DNA from 2 places in the Kribbella orskensis genome. Region 1 is predicted to be linked to the other one. Evidence: riboswitches for the same ligand, from Rfam matches in the RefSeq annotation. Region 1 holds a riboswitch; the other holds the start of a gene.

Region 1 (3,253 bases):
TCCGCGACCCGGGCATGCAACGCGAGGGAAGCGGTCTGTCGCGGCGTCTCCTGAACCCCGGCGGCGGCAACCGCCTGAATCATCGAGCCGGCCGGGAGCCGCTCGGCCAGATGGTGACGTGACAGCCGGAACGCAAGGATCTGGTGTCGGTCCACACCCAGCATCGTCGCCTGTCCGCTGCCACCGGGCAAGGAAGATCAGTCGCGCCTGCGGTCGTAGGTCGCAGTACCGGAGCCGGCTGGTGCGGCGTCAGATGGTGATGGTGACCTTGGCCTGGGCGTGGTGGGTTTCGAGGTAGGTGATGGCGGCGGGGACATCTGCGAGGGCGTAGCTGCGGTCGATGGCGGGGGTCAGTTGGGACGACTCGGCCAGCGTCTTGAGCGTTGTCAGATGTTCCAGGGTCAGAGGGGTGGAGAAGTCGATCAGGCAGTGGCGAACGAAGCGGGACTGCAGTTTGGCCTGGAGGAGGATGCGCATCGGGCCGACCACGGAGCCGCCGGTGAAGGTGCCACCCCCGGAGAGCACGAGGGTCCCGGACGGGGTCAAGCAGCGGCGCAGGTCGGCGAGGGAGCGGTTCGCAACGAGGTCCAGCACGACGTCGTACGGGCCTCCGTTGCGAGTGAAGTCCTCCTTGCCGTAGTCGATGACGTGGTCGGCGCCGAGCGAGCGGACCAGGTCCACGTTCCTCGTGCTGCAGACGCCGGTCACCTTTGCGCCGAACGTCTTGGCGAGCTGTACTGCGAACGTCCCCACGCCACCTGACGCCCCATTGACCAGCACGCGTTGCCCCGCTTCGACCTTCGCCACATCGCGCAGGCCGAACAGCGCAGTACTCCCCGCCAACGGAATAGCCGCCGCTTGCTCGAAGGTGAGGTTGATCGGTTTCAACTCCACCAGGTCCTCCGGCGCGCACACGTACTCCGCGAAGGCGCCGTTGGCGTCGCCGAGATCGCCGTACACCTCGTCACCCGGGCTGAACCGCGTCACCTCGGGCCCGACCGCTTCCACCCGCCCGGCGAAGTCCCGCCCGCGGATCCTGGCCTTGGGACCCTTGCGCCCGAAAGCCGCGGGCAGCATCAGGCGTGCCAGGTACGGGTCGCCCCGCATCACGTGCCAGTCGTACGCGTTGACCGAGCTCGCGCGCGCCCGGACCAGCACCAGGTTGCTAACGGCAACCGGCTTCTCGACCTCGCCGAACTCCAGCACGTCAGGTGAGCCATACCGATCCTGGACGATTGCCTTCATTGCGTACTCCGTGACGCTGGTTCGGTGCGTGCGTTGTCCGGAGGCTCCGGCCTACTCGTGACGGTAGGCGTCCGCCGGCACCACAGCCATCAGGGACAACCCCCATGCCCCCACGGATCTCATAACCTGGGTGTCCGCAACTACCTGACGAGAACGGCGAGGACTGAGATGGCGCTTCGGTGGTACACAACGGTGATCAACTGCCTGGATGTGCGCAAGCAGGCCGCGTGGTGGGCGGAGGCGCTCGAGTGGCAGCTCGTCCATGAGTCCGACGACGAGTGCGTGATCATTCCGGGGTGGGTGGATCAGAAGGTGATGCAGGAGACGCCGTGGGAGCGGATCGGGCCGGGGCTGGTCTTCGTCACCGTTCCTGAGGGGAAGACGGTCAAGAATCGGCTGCACATCGATCTGGCTCCGCACACCAGCCAGGACCGGGACGCCGAGATCAGCCGGCTGGAGGGCCTCGGTGCCCACCGGGTCGACGTCGGGCAGGCCGACGACGCGTCGTGGACAGTGCTCGCGGACCCCGAAGGCAACGAGTTCTGCGTCCTCAGCTCCCGCGATTCCTGACTACGGTCAGAAAACACAGACAAAGTCGGTGCCCGACTACAGTGGGGGCACCGCGACTGGCGAGGGTGGGGTACCACCGGGGAGCGGGTTCTGAAGAGTGGCGTCGTCCGCCTGGGCGCCTTCGGTCGAGGTAACCGGAGGCAGCAGATGGAACTGCGGTACGGCATGAATCCGCATCAGCCCGCGACGATCACACCACTTCAACCAGGCCGTACGCCGTTCCGCGTGGTGCGCGGGGAGCCGTCCTACATCAACGTGCTCGACGCGCTGGGAGCCTGGCAGCTCGTCCGGGAGGCGAGCGCATGCTTCGACAGGCCGGCGGCGGCTTCGTTCAAGCACGTGTCCCCGGCGGGTGCCGCGCTGGCGGGCGAGGTTGATGCCGGGATGAGATCGACCTACGACCGCGGAGACGTCGGCGCGGTGACCAGCGCCTATGTGCGAGCCCGCGACGCCGATCCGAAGTCGTCGTACGGGGACTTCGTCGCCGTGTCGCACCCGGTCGACGCCGAGTTGGCCGCGTTCCTCCAGCGTCTTGCCTGCGACGGGATCATCGCTCCGGCGTACGACGAGGGCGTGGTCGGGACGCTCGCCGGGAAGAAGCGAGGGACTTTCCTGGTCCTGGAAGGTGATCCCACGTTCGAGCCGCCGACGGAGGAGGTGCGCGAGGTGTACGGGCTGCGCCTCACCCAGCAGCCGGACGATCTGCCGTTGGACCGATCGCTCTTCGACGGGCAGCCCGGGGCCGACGATCTGCTGCTGGGGATGATCGTGCTGCGGTACACCCAGTCCAACTCGGTTGCCTTCCTGAAGGACGGGATGGCCCTCGGCATCGGAGCCGGGCAGCAGTCGCGGATCGACTGCACCCAACTCGCCGGCAGCAAGGCGCAAACGTGGTGGTTGCGCCGCCATCCCGAAGTACTCGCCGAGACCTGCCGGCCTGGCATCAAGCTGTCAGACCGTATCGCTCGGCAGCTCGCGTTGCTGGACAGCTTGGGGTCCACCGAGCGGGACGCCTGGTTGTCGCACCTCACCGACGTGAGCATGGTGTCGGACGGCGCGATCCCGTTCCGCGACAACATCGACGTTGCCCACGGCTACGGAGTCCGCTCGATCGCCGAGCCCGGCGGCTCACTCCGCAGTACAGAGATCATCCAAGCCTGCAAGGACAACGGCATCACCCTCACCCAAACCGGCATCCGCCTCTTCCGCCACTAAGAGGAAAACCAAGTGGAGGTGCGAGGGGCATTCAGCGGACACTGGTCGGTGTGATCGAGGATGCGATACAGGTGGCGCGGGCGTTCGTTCGTGAGCGATTCCCCGAGGCGCGGAGTGCGTGGCTGGGTGGGAGTGTGGCTCGGGGCACGGCGACGGCTACCTCGGATCTTGATGTCACGGTGTTGCTCAACGGACCGCCGGCGCCGATGCGGGAGTCGGTGGT
Region 2 (3,253 bases), on a different contig from region 1:
GCGTGCCGCGGGGAATCCGCCGGGCCGCGCGTGCCGCGGTTTGGGTCTGGGGGTGGGCCGAGGTCGAAGTTGACGGCGGTTGTGGGGGTTGGCGCCGGGCCGGTGGAGGAGGGGACGGGTTGGCCGTCGTGGTTGTTACTGCTAATTTAGCAGTCAGTAGCTCCGACCTCCTGCCTAGAAGGCTGCGACGCGAGAAGGTGTTCTTTGCCCACAGCGGAAGAGATGCTCAGTACTGCGTCCGTGGTAGCCCTCGGCGGCTGCTTGCAGAAGGTGGCGCCGGACCTGCGGTTCACCGCGCTGCGGGCTGCTCCAGGCAAGCTGGCGGACGCCTCCTTCAGTGAGCGGGGTCAGTTGGTCAGGGACGCCCTGCTGGCGGATCTGCCCGCGGGATTCAAGCCGCTGGCGGAGATCTTCCGCGCTGCGCTGGAGGACGACGCGTTCACCGGCTGGATGATCTGGCCGATCACCGAGGCGGTCGCAGTACGGGCCGTGGAAGCGGAGGAGTTCGAGGCCGGCCTCGGACTGCTCGCCGACCTGACGCCCAGGCTGACGGCGGAGTTCGCGCTCCGCACGGTGCTCACGGCCGACCTCGATCGGACTCTGGCTGTCGTGCAGACGTGGACAGAGCACCCGGATGAGCATGTCCGGCGCCTTGCCACCGAAGGCACGCGACCGCGCCTGCCCTGGGCCAAGCGAGTCCCGCAGTTGCTGGAGAACGTCGAGGCCACCCGGCCGATTCTCGAGGTACTGCGCCGCGACGACTCGGCGTACGTGCGTCGCTCGGTCGCGAACCACCTCAACGACATCAGCCGCTCCGACCCGGCGCTGGCGGTCGAGATCGCGGGCGGCTGGCTGGCGGATCCCGAGGCGACGACACCCCAGTTGGTCCGGCATGCGCTGCGCACGCTGATCAAGGCCGGTGACCCTGGAGCCCTTGCCCTGTTGGGATTCGGGCAGCCGATTGGTCTGGTCGTCGACGGGCCGGTCCTGGCGGTGGCGGGCGTGAGCGTGGGTGAGACCCTGGAGTTCGAGTTCACCGCGCACAACGAAGGCGACGCCGAGATGCGACTGGCGATCGACTACGTCGTCCACCACGTCAAGGCGAACGGCACGCTCGCGCCGAAGGTCTTCAAGCTGACCACCCGCACCCTGGCGCCGGGGGAGTCCATGACCCTCGGCAAGCGGCACTCGTTCAAGCCGATCTCGACGCGCAGGTACTACCCGGGCGAACACGCCCTTGAGCTCCAGATCAACGGCCGAGGCTACGGCCGGTCCACGTTCACCCTCTCGCTGGAAGGCACCCGATGACCATCCCCACCCCTCCCGACCCGACCGCCGCCGAATCCGCGAAGCACCTGCCGCACGCGATCACGACGTACCTGCGCGAGGCCGACCCGGCGCACAAGGCCAACGCCCACGACCTGCTCTCCGCCTTCGCCCTCGACGCGACCGTCATCGACGACGACAAGACCTACCGCGGCCACGACGAGATCCACCACTGGCGCGAAACCGCCGCCACCGAGTACACCTACACGGTCGAACTCACCCACGTGGAGAAGTTCGACGACACCCACTACGACGTCACCAACCACCTGGAAGGCAACTTCCCCGGCGGCGTAGTAGACCTCATCTACCGCTTCACCCTCAACGACGAAAACCTCATCACCACTTTGGAAATCGCCCCCTGACCGAACTCCCCGCTTGCTAGGGTGCGAGCGGGTCGTGACTGGCGTCTCGAGATGGATCAACCATCGGGAAGCGACCCCGTCATCAAGACGTCGTGCCGTGCGCCTGGGCTTCTGGAATCGATCTGGGAGACACGGCATGGTCCAGTACTCCGACCCGGCGCCTCGGCTCGTCGGCATCGTCAACATCACCACCGACTCGTTCTCCGATGGCGGCAGGTTCCTGACCCCTGACGACGCGATCGCCCAAGCGCAACGCCTGCGAGCGGCGGGTGCCGACATCGTCGAGCTCGGGCCGGCGTCGAGCCACCCGGACGCGGAGCAGGTGAGCGCGGCGGAGGAGATCCACCGGCTGGCCGACGTCCTCGATCAATTGATCGCCGACGGCATCCCCGTGTCGGTGGACTCCTTCCGCCCCGACACCCAGCGGTACGCCGCCGCGCGGGGTGCGGCTTACCTGAACGACATCCAGGGCTTCCCCGACCACGACAGGTACGACGAACTCGCGGAACTCCCGTGCCGGCTGGTGGTCATGCATTCGGTCCAACGCCGAGGACCGGCCACCAGGAAGGTGACTGATCCGGAGGACATCTGGACGGAGGTCGAGCAGTTCTTCACCGAACGGCTGGCCGCACTCGAAGCCGCGGGCGTCAGCCGCGATCGCCTGATCATCGACCCAGGTCTGGGCTACTTCCTCGGGAGCAATCCAGAACCATCGGTGGCGATGATGGCTGCGCTCGGGCAGTTGAAGGCGCGCTTCGGGCTGCCTGTCCTGGTCTCACCGTCGAGGAAGTCGTTCCTCCGAGCCCTCACCGGCAGCGATCTCGCCGCCATCGGCCCGGCCACCGTGGCAGCAGAGTTGTACGCCGCGTCGCAGGGCGTCGACTTCATCCGCACCCACGATGTCGCGGCGATCCGCGACGCACTCACCGTGTTCGGTGCTCTGACTGCGCGCAGTCAGAGCACCCCTCGGCGAGATACCGGCCGCAGGACCAGTCGAACTCGTCGTACCCGAAGCTGATCCCGTGCCGCTTGCCAACGGACTCGAGCACACTGAGCGCGGCAGGCACAACCTCGCGGCCGATGCCGTCACCAGGAACAAGGGCGATCCGATAATTGGTCATGCCCTGTCAGACCAGGACAGGGACCCGCGGGTGGTGGTGGTCGTGGGCGGGGTGTTAGGTGGGTGGTGACGATCCGGAAGGGCTTGAGCCATGAAAATCGGTCTGCAGATCCCGAACTACACCTGGCCCAACGGCGCCCCGGCCCTCGGGGCGGAACTCGCGGAAGTGGCGAGCACGGCCGACCGGGCCGGCTTCAGCTCGATCGCGGTGATGGACCACTTCTTCCAGATCCCCGGCGTCGGCCCGGTCGAGAACGACATGCTCGAGGCGTACACCACGCTCGGTTTCCTGGCCGGCCACACCGATAGTGCACGCCTGTTCACCCTGGTAACAGGCGTGCACTATCGCGATCCCGGCCTGCTCGGCAATGCGGTCACCACGCTCGACGTGCTGTCCGAGGGCCGCGCGATCCTCGGCATCGGCGCGGGCTGGAACGAGGAGGAG

Evidence for each region. Region 1 has a riboswitch for ZMP and ZTP ahead of EV644_RS35650 (5-aminoimidazole-4-carboxamide ribonucleotide transformylase). Riboswitches for the same ligand answer to the same signal wherever they lie in the genome.
Region 2: another riboswitch for ZMP and ZTP. It lies ahead of folP (dihydropteroate synthase); the one in region 1 lies ahead of EV644_RS35650 (5-aminoimidazole-4-carboxamide ribonucleotide transformylase).

The regions. Positions count from the first base shown of each region.
Region 1 is NZ_SLWM01000021.1:116,797-120,049, forward strand. Features, by position in the region: gene EV644_RS35635 (DNA glycosylase AlkZ-like family protein) at 1-155, opposite strand, end outside; gene EV644_RS35640 (NAD(P)-dependent alcohol dehydrogenase) at 250-1,245, opposite strand; gene EV644_RS35645 (VOC family protein) at 1,414-1,815, shown strand; ZMP/ZTP riboswitch at 1,858-1,939, shown strand; gene EV644_RS35650 (5-aminoimidazole-4-carboxamide ribonucleotide transformylase) at 1,963-3,030, shown strand; gene EV644_RS35655 (nucleotidyltransferase domain-containing protein) at 3,081-3,253, shown strand, end outside.
Region 2 is NZ_SLWM01000009.1:112,974-116,226, forward strand. Features, by position in the region: gene EV644_RS24005 (DNA alkylation repair protein) at 205-1,308, shown strand; gene EV644_RS24010 (nuclear transport factor 2 family protein) at 1,305-1,688, shown strand; ZMP/ZTP riboswitch at 1,713-1,804, shown strand; gene folP (dihydropteroate synthase) at 1,825-2,706, shown strand; gene EV644_RS24025 (LLM class F420-dependent oxidoreductase) at 2,900-3,253, shown strand, end outside.